DNA from 4 places in the Kribbella sp. NPDC050281 genome. Region 3 is predicted to be linked to each of the others. Evidence: riboswitches for the same ligand, from Rfam matches in the RefSeq annotation. Region 3 holds a riboswitch; each other region holds the start of a gene.

Region 1 (2,195 bases), on a different contig from region 3:
CGAGCTGAGCAACTCGTAGAACTGCAGCGCCCGTGCCTCGCGGTCGTCCTCGCGCAGCGCCATCCCCATCGCGACCCGCAGGAAGAATGCCTGCGGCAGCTCGAACCGCACCTTGTCGATGTGCAGCAGGTAGCGGTCGTAGAGGGTCTGCAGGGCAAGGAAGGTGAAGTCCAGGTCGCGCTCGGGCCGGATCGCGGCGGCGAGCCGGTCCAGGTCGAAGGTGGCCAACTCCGGGTCGAGTTGCCCCGCCTCGATGCCGAGCCGGATGTAGCGCGGGAAGTAGTCCGCGTACGCGTCGGTCATGTCGGCCTGGCTGGCCTGCCGCGGCTCGCCGTGGACGCGGCCGAGCGCCTCGCGACGGATCTGGTCGAGCAGCAGCCGGGACGCGGCGAAGCTGTACTGCGGCTCGGTCTCGACGTACGACCGGGCCGCCATCACCAGCGCGAGCTCGACCTCGTGTTGTGCGATGCCGTCGTAGCAGGAGCCAAGGGTCTCGTCGAGGATCAGCTCGGGGTCGACCGCGTCCAGACCCGTGGCCGCCTCCGCGACGATCACGCGCAGCCGGTCGACATCGAGCGGCGCGGTGCTGCCGTCGGCCGCGCGGACGGTGAGCGTGGGCTTGTCGGTGATGCCGGAAGGGTCGGCCGGGGTGCGGGCCTTGGTGCGCTCCTCGCGGTAGAGGACGTACGCACGGGCGACCTGGTGCTCGCCGGCGCGCATCAGCGCCAGCTCGACCTGGTCCTGGATGTCCTCGACCTGCACACTGCGGCGGGCGTCACCGCGGCTCGTCAGGGCCTCGACGACCCGGCCGGTCAGGTCGGTCACCAGGTCACGGACCCGGTGGGTGGTGCCCGCCTCGGCACCCTCGACGGCGAGGAACGCCTTGGTCATGGCGACCGAGATCTTGGTCTGGTCGAAACCGGTGTGGCCACCGTCGCGGCGTACGACGGTCAGCTGGATCGACTGGTCGGCTGTCGCCGCCCGGGATGAGGAAGCAATCGTCACAGGTGTTGTCTCCAAGAGGGTTCGGAGGACCGGAGCCACGCGGAGGGGCGCACGACGGGGCCGGCAGCACCGGCCGGGAACACTGCCGCCACGCCCTGCGACCCACCCGCGAGGTCTCGGACCACGTGCACCGGGCGGTGCACGCGCCGGTGGCAGGTATCCGGACTCGCGGAAGGCTTCCGCTCACCGTTGCGGGGCAGCTCCGGACTCGCACCGGATTCCCCTGTTGCCTCGGCGTGGCCCCACATCTTGTGGTGCCGACCACTCCGAACCACCAGCAGTAGTGATGCTAAGCGGCTGCCCCTAGATCTTGTGGTAGCGCCACGCCGCGTGTCGCACATGTTGTGGTCCTCACGCCGCGACTGCGTAGAGGTCCTGCAGCGTCATGATCTCCGAGCCATGGTGGATCAGCTCACGATTCAGCCGCAGTACGACGTGACCGAACGGCTCGCCCGCATCCAGCTCGGTCGCCTGACTGAGGCCGATCGTCATGACCTGCTCCTCGTCGAGAGCGGCGATCGCGTCCTGCCAGGCCTCGACCCAGTGCGTCAGCCACGCCACCGCATCGCGCGCGTTGCCGTGCAGGGTGATGTCGGCACGTCCCTGTTGGCTGGCGCCGAAGGTCCACTCCCAGCGCTCGAAGAACGTCTCGGTCAGATGCGCGATCAGCCAGGCGATCGTGCGTGGTCCGCGATGGTCCGGCTCGTCGGGCCACTGCGCGACCCACTCGCCGGACCCGAGTGATCGGAACCGCCCGGTGTAGTGCCGGCGTACGACGGTCAGCGCCTCGCTGCTCGGTCGCCAGAAGTACTGGTCGTCGGTCAACTGCGCGAGCCGGCCGGACAGCACCATCCAGCTGAAGCCGAGCTGGCCCCGGACCATGGCCATCGCCGATGGCCGGTGCAGGATGTCCCAGTCGAACGGCTCTGGCATCATCTCTCCCTGTACGATCGAACATATGTTCGAATTCTTGCTCGCTCGGGAGAAGAAAGTCAATGTGCGTGGCGTGTTGGTGCTGGCCTCGATGGGACCGGTCTGCTAGGTGGCTCGATCCGGGTGTCCGCCGCCGGGCTGGCGAAGCGGCGTTCGAGCAGGGTGAACGCGTCGATCAGTTCGGGCGCCTCGTAGACGCGGTTGCGTCGGCCGTCGGTGATCTCACGCAGGATGCCGGCCTCGACGAGCCTCGCCAG
Region 2 (2,195 bases), on a different contig from region 3:
CGCCCGGACCAGGCAGCGTGGGCAACCGCCGTCCGCGCGGTGACCAGGTCGGCCCGCATCCCGTCGACGTCGAACGACGCGCAGATCTCCGCGATCTGACGCAAGGCGGAGTCGGTGAGAATCACCTCGGTCAGCAGGGCACGAGCCTTGACGATGCGCTCGGCGAGCTCGCGCTGCGGACCGTCGTACCGAGCAATGAAGGCATCCGGATCAGCCTCGTATCCGAGCCGAGCCCGCATCACCTCAACCCGGACGGCAGGATCCCGGCTGGCGACGACATCAACAGTCAGCCCGAACCGGTCGAGCAACTGCGGCCGCAGTTCACCCTCCTCCGGGTTCATCGTGCCGACCAGGACGAACCGCGCCGGGTGCGTGACCGATACCCCGTCACGCTCGACCGTCGCGCGTCCCATCGCCGCAGCGTCGAGCAGTACGTCGACCAGATGGTCGTGCAGCAGATTGACCTCGTCGACGTACAGGATCCCGCGGTGCGCCGCCGCCAGCAGTCCAGGTTCGTACACCGTGATGCCCTCGGCCAGCGCCTTCTCGAGATGCAACGACCCGAGCACACGGTCCTCAGTCGCACCCACCGGAAGCTCGACCAGCCGGGCCGGCCGGGATTCGCTGACCGACGAATGCGGTCCGTCGGGACAGGCCGGGTCCGGGTGGTCGGGGTCGCAGGAGAAGCGGCAGCCCGGTACGACGTCCACCGTCGGGAGGATCTCGGTCAGTGCGCGGACCGCGGTCGACTTCGCCGTACCCTTCTCGCCCCGGATCAGCACCCCACCGATCGCCGGCGAGATCGCCGCGAGAATCAGGGCGAGCTGAAGATCGTCCATCCCGACTACGGCGGTGAACGGGAAACCACTGGACGGTGAGGCAGGCCGCATGAGCGGTGGATCCCTTCGTCGAGCGGGTATCCACGCCCGCCGGCAGCTGGTACGCCGTACCACGGAGACCGCAGCCCGACGGACGGAGGTGGATGTCCTGGCTTCCGGGATTCATCCCGGTCACAGTGGCGGGACCGCCCCGGACTCCCGGCCGAAGCCGGTCACCGGTGTTCCTCCACAACCGTCCGCCCGATCATGACACACGCCACCCATCCCTCAGCGACCAGGTTCACACCCGCACCCGGCGGTGGTGGGCCTGTCGGTTGGGCGCGGATGGGTGTTCACTGAGGTGACATGGGGGGTCTTCGGGCCGATCATCGGTTTGCGGGACGGGCCGTCGAACAGGAACTGCTCGGCGACGTGGTGCGCGACGCCGTCGGCGGGATCCCGCGCGCGATCGTGATCCACGGTGAAGCCGGCATCGGAAAGAGCCGCTTGGCGCGGGAGATGTGCCGGGATCCGCGGCTGACCGTCCTGTGGGGATCGTGCGTGCACTTCGGTGGCGCGTCGGTTCCGTTCGCCCCGATCAGCGGCGCACTGCAGGACTGGCTCAGCCAGGCCGACGCGGACGAGCGGGAGCGGATCCTCGCCGCGACCGATGGGCTGACCGCCTTGCTTCCCTCGATCGGAACGAACGGCAGCGGCGACGCTGCCGACGGCAGCGACTCGACGCGGCTGCCGATGCTGGTCGATCTCGTGCTGAACCGGATCGCGGACCAGCGCCCGACGGTGGTCGTCATCGACGACCTGCAGTGGGCCGACGTGGCCTCTCTGGACGTGCTGTCCTACCTGATCGCGGGATTCCGGGTCCAGCGGCTGGTCCTGATCGCCACCTGCAGGACCGAGGAACGCGGCGAGGGGCATCCACTCCACTCCTGGCTGGCCGACATGCGCCGGATGCCGTACTTCGGCGAGATTTCCTTGCAACCGCTCGACCTGGACGCCGTCAGCAACCAGATCGAAGGACTGCTCGGCCACACGCCCGACATCGAGCTCGCCACCGAGGTCCTGGCCAGGTCGGACGGCAACCCCTATCTCGTCGAACTGATGGTCCGCGGTCTGTCCGGCTCCGAGCGAAGTCTGCCTCCGACAGTCCCGGCCGCACTCGGGGAAGCATTGCTCGCCACCTGGCACGGTCTGTCCGAACGAGCCCGGCTGGTCACCAGAATTCTCGCCGTCGGCGGTCGCCCGACGCCATCCGCAGTACTGACCGAGGTCGCCTCCAGCCATGGGATCCGGGCGGATCAGATCACCCCCAGCCTGTCCGAGGCGCAGGACCGCGGTGTCGTGCGCAACGACGGCGGC
Region 3 (2,195 bases):
CCGTTCACCGAATCGTCGTTCAGGCCGACGTTCAGAACGGTCTCCATCATCCCGGGCATCGACACGGCCGCTCCGGACCGGACCGAGACGAGCAGGGGGTCGTCGGCCTGGCCGAGCTTCTTGCCCATCTTCTGCTGCAGTACGTCGACGTGGTGGTCGATCTCGTCGGCCAACTCCGGTGGCACCGAGCCGGTGGTCAGGTACGCGCGGCAGGCCTCGGCGCTGATGGTGAATCCGGGTGGCACCGGCAGGCCGAGGTTGGTCATCTCGGCCAGGTTCGCCCCCTTCCCGCCGAGCAGCTCCTTCATGTCCTTGTTGCCTTCGGCGAAGTCGTAGACGAGTTTCGGCACGATCACTCCCTGTGGTTCAGGCGGTGCTTCTGAGCGCGGTGTGGTGGCCCGCTGGCCCATCGACTCCAGTGGCGGGGGCGTTGCTCTCAGAGTAAGCCCAAAAACCAGTCCAGTTGAACACTGGTCTCACGATGCCGACGTGACTCTGCCCACAGGTCGAAGGCCGGAAAACCCTTCCCCCGTTGACAACGCAAGACAATCGGCACGTCCGCCAACGAAACCTTCTGGCGAATCGATCCCGGGGTTTCGTCGCGTCGACGGCGGGTACCGCGAGTGGTGTTCGTCTCGCCGTCCGGCGCGTCGCGGTGCTCGCGGGTTACGCTCGGCAGTGCCGACGGTTCGCCTGGTCGGGTGGTCGACGACGAGGCGAGGCAACAGGGAACCCGGTGTGAATCCGGGACTGCCCCGCAGCGGTGAACGGGAACGACAGCCGTCAGACAGCACTGGACGCCCGGCGTCCGGGAAGCGACGGCCAGTAGGCCAACCGGTCAGACCGACCGGACTGCCCGTGAGTCCGAAGACCTGCCGACGGTCCGCGCACCAGCCGGTGCGCGGTGGATCGGTGGTCTCGTGGGAGGACCCGTCCGGCGTCTCCGCGACCCCGCCGATCCCTGGCACGCTCGCGAGGAGAGAGACGTGAACACCATCAAGACAGTGCTGGGCTATCCGCGCATCGGCCCGGACCGCGAACTCAAGAAGGCCGTCGAGAAGTACTGGTCCGGCGACAGCGACGCGGCCGAACTGGAGGCGACCGCCCGCCAACTGCGCGCCGACACCTGGCGCGATCTGGCCGGCCGCGGACTCGACGTTCTCCCCGGTAACACCTTCTCGTACTACGACCAGATGCTCGACCACGTGCAGCTGTTCGGGATCATTCCCGAGCGCTTCCGCGCCCTCGATCGCTCCGGACTCGACACGTACTTCGCGATGGCGCGTGGCCACGCCGAGGTGGCGCCGCTGGAGCTGACCAAGTGGTTCGACACCAACTACCACTACTTGGTCCCCGAGCTCACCGAGGACACGGTGTTCCGGCTCAACCCGGCCAAGCCACTCGAGGATCTGGCGGCCGCGCAAGAAGCCGGGGTGGAGACCCGCCCGGTCCTGATCGGGCCACTGACCTTCCTGCTGCTCTCGAAATCCACAACTCCGGGCTTCGAGCCACTCAGCCTGCTCGACCGTCTCCTGGACGCGTACGCCGAACTTCTCGGCAGGCTCGATGCCGCGGGTGCTGACTGGGTGCAGCTGGACGAGCCGGCCTTGGTCCAGGACCGCACACCGGCTGAGCTCGACGCTCTCCGTCGCGCGTACGACCGGTTGGCGAAGCTCACCGAACGCCCGCGTCTCCTGGTCGCGACGTACTTCGGAGATCCCGGTGCAGCCCTGCCGGTGCTCGCGTCCACAGCGATCGAGGGGCTGGCGGTCGACCTCGTGTCCACTCCTGGCCTGGTCGACCGGCTGGCCGTCTTGCCGGCCATCCAGCGTAAGACCGTTTTCGCCGGGGTGGTCGACGGCCGGAACGTCTGGCGCACTCCCCTCGGTGAGGCGTTGTCGACCTGCGTGCAGCTGCTCGGCTCCGTCGGCCGGCTCGCCGTTTCCACCTCGTGCTCGCTGCTCCATGTGCCGTACGACGTGGATGCGGAGGACGAGCTTGATCCGCAGGTGCGGGCGCGACTCGCGATCGCGCGGCAGAAAGTCGACGAGGTAGTCCTGCTCGGCCGTGCGCTCAGCGAGGAGGAGCCCGGCGTACTGGTGAACCTCGACAATCCGTCGCCCGGCTTGTTGAAGGAGTCCGGCCTCGCTCGTGAGCAGGCCGTCCGCGCCCGGGTCGCCGCGATCCGTCCCGAG
Region 4 (2,195 bases), on a different contig from region 3:
CTTGTCGCGGTTCCGGACGTGCCGGAGCCGGGCATGCGCCACCGCGATCCCGGCCAGCCGGATACACCGCTCCCGGTCCGGCGCGTACCGGGCCAGACCGTCGGCGTCGTACGCCTTGAAGGAGAACGGGATCGTGATCAGTCGTCCGTCGAACTCGGGGATCGCGACCTGGGTCGCGGCGTCCATCGGACTGATCGCGGCGTCGCTGGCCAGCCACTGCTCGCGGGTCGAGGTCAGCGCGAGGCCTTGGATCAGCGGGATGTCGAGGGACGCGAGCGCTCCGGCGTCCCAGGCATCGTCCGAGCCGCCCGCGCTCGCGTTGGCCGCGACGGACCCGCCGGCGGCGAGGAGGGTCGTGACGAGGACGTCGCACTTGTGCAGCAGGTCGAACAGTCCGGCGTTCTCATCGCTGGTCGGATCGAGTCCGCGGAGCGTCCCGCAGTACACGGGCAGCGGCTGCGCGCCGGCGGCCTCGACCGCACTTGCCAGCGCATCGACGAAGGCCGTGTTCCCGGAGATCTCGTGCGCTCGGTAGTAGACGATCCCGACCACCGGCCGCTCATCCTCGACGAACGTCCCGCGGACGCCGTACGCCGGGAGTGCGCGGGGCGGGTCGAACGCGTCGCCCGTCAGCAGCAGCGTGTCGCTCAGGAAGCCGGCCAGGTTGCGCAGATTCTCGGAGCCGCCTTCGCGCAGATAGGCCAGCGCCTCGGTCACCGCGCCCGCAGGCACGGTCGACAACGACATCAGTTCGGCGTCGGGCGCGGCCTCGCCACTGACGACGACCACCGGCTTGCCTGAGGCGAGCACCGCGCCGAGGCCCTCCTCCCAGGCCCGGCGACCGCCGAGCAACCGGACCACGACGATCTCGGCCGCGTCCAGCAACGGGGTCAGGTCGGCGAGGTCGAGCCGGGCGGGGTTCGCGACCTTCCAGCCGGCGTCCGCCTCGGCGGCGGCGAGCAGATCGGTGTCGGCGGTGGAGAGCAGCAGGAGGTTCGCGGGCATGCGCGACCGGTCCTTCCTCGGGGTGTCCACGCCCCGTCCGGAGGTGCGACAGCGGCAGTTCCTGACTCCCCTGCGCCTGACTACGGCGCTGGGTCACAGTGGCGGGACCGTCCCGGACTCACACCGGGTTCCTGCAGTTGCCATCGCTTGACGCCGAGACTCTATCGGACGCTTGATTTCCGAAGGAGCGCGGCGAGTTCTTGACCCGTCCGGCTCGACGGTGCTAGGCCGGAATGATCGGGCTTGTCCGCTGGCCTCCTCCGGCATCGCGCACAACGCTGCTTCAGCACAAGTCACTCGACTTCTACTGAAGGGGATTCCTGTGCGCTTCCACCACTCTGCGTTCGTGAGCGCGGTCGTCGTGGCCGGCCTCGCCACCTCGGCCGTTGCCGTCCCACCGAGTCTCGCGACCGGCACCAAGCACGCCGATCCCGCCGTGATCACCACCTGGAATGCGATCGCCGAGCGGACCGTCTTCGCCGAGAACGCCACTCCGATTCCGTCCTCGGGCCTGTACTTCGGCTTCGTCTCCATCGCCGTGTACGACGCGGTGGTGGCGATCGAAGGACGGTATCGGCCGTATCTGAAACAGCCTCCCGTCCGAGCCAAGGCGTCGACGGAGGCCGCGGCAGTGACGGCGGCGTACCGGGTGCTGAGCTACTACTTCCCGGCGTCCGCGCAGAAACTCGCGGCGGACTACGCCGGATCACTCAGCAACATCCCGGACGGCTCGGCGAAGACCCGTGGGCAGCAGGTTGGCGATACCGCCGCCGCATCCCTGATCGAGGCGCGACTCAACGACGGGCGGGGCGCGGCGGTGACCCTCGACGTCACACCGGCACCGGGCGTGTGGCGTCCGACTCCGGATGCGTTCGCGCCGATGCTCGTGCCGTGGCTCGGGTTCGTTGAGCCGCTCGCTCTCAAGTCACCGACGCAGGTGCGGTTGCCCGGTCCAGACCCGATCACGTCGAAGGCGTACGCGCGCGATTTCGCCGAGGTGAAGGCGATGGGCGCAGCCGGAGACGATTCCGACCGGACGCCCGCGCAGACCCAGACCGCGTTGTTCTGGAACGCGAACGCGGTCGCGCAGTACCAGGCAGCACTGCGAGATCAGGTCACCAAGCGCGGGCTGGACATCGTGAAGAGCGCACGTGCCTTCGCACTCCTCGGCACCAGTACGGCCGATGCGT

Evidence for each region. A riboswitch is a leader RNA that binds a small molecule or an ion and turns the genes downstream of it on or off. The one in region 3 is predicted to bind cobalamin.
Region 1: another riboswitch for cobalamin. It lies ahead of AB0I34_RS30800 (ribonucleoside-diphosphate reductase subunit alpha); the one in region 3 lies ahead of metE (5-methyltetrahydropteroyltriglutamate--homocysteine S-methyltransferase).
Region 2: another riboswitch for cobalamin. It lies ahead of AB0I34_RS05720 (putative cobaltochelatase); the one in region 3 lies ahead of metE (5-methyltetrahydropteroyltriglutamate--homocysteine S-methyltransferase).
Region 4: another riboswitch for cobalamin. It lies ahead of cobN (cobaltochelatase subunit CobN); the one in region 3 lies ahead of metE (5-methyltetrahydropteroyltriglutamate--homocysteine S-methyltransferase).

The regions. Positions count from the first base shown of each region.
Region 1 covers NZ_JBFAKS010000034.1:7,916-10,110, forward strand. The annotation lists gene AB0I34_RS30800 (ribonucleoside-diphosphate reductase subunit alpha) at 1-1,005, opposite strand, end outside; cobalamin riboswitch at 1,139-1,296, opposite strand; gene AB0I34_RS30805 (DinB family protein) at 1,357-1,938, opposite strand; gene AB0I34_RS30810 (Fic family protein) at 1,998-2,195, opposite strand, start outside.
Region 2 covers NZ_JBFAKS010000003.1:300,788-302,982, forward strand. The annotation lists gene AB0I34_RS05720 (putative cobaltochelatase) at 1-890, opposite strand, end outside; cobalamin riboswitch at 963-1,095, opposite strand; gene AB0I34_RS05725 (AAA family ATPase) at 1,185-2,195, shown strand, end outside.
Region 3 covers NZ_JBFAKS010000052.1:40,269-42,463, reverse strand. The annotation lists gene ppdK (pyruvate, phosphate dikinase) at 1-353, opposite strand, end outside; cobalamin riboswitch at 669-895, shown strand; gene metE (5-methyltetrahydropteroyltriglutamate--homocysteine S-methyltransferase) at 987-2,195, shown strand, end outside.
Region 4 covers NZ_JBFAKS010000003.1:309,244-311,438, forward strand. The annotation lists gene cobN (cobaltochelatase subunit CobN) at 1-1,005, opposite strand, end outside; cobalamin riboswitch at 1,041-1,178, opposite strand; gene AB0I34_RS05755 (vanadium-dependent haloperoxidase) at 1,352-2,195, shown strand, end outside.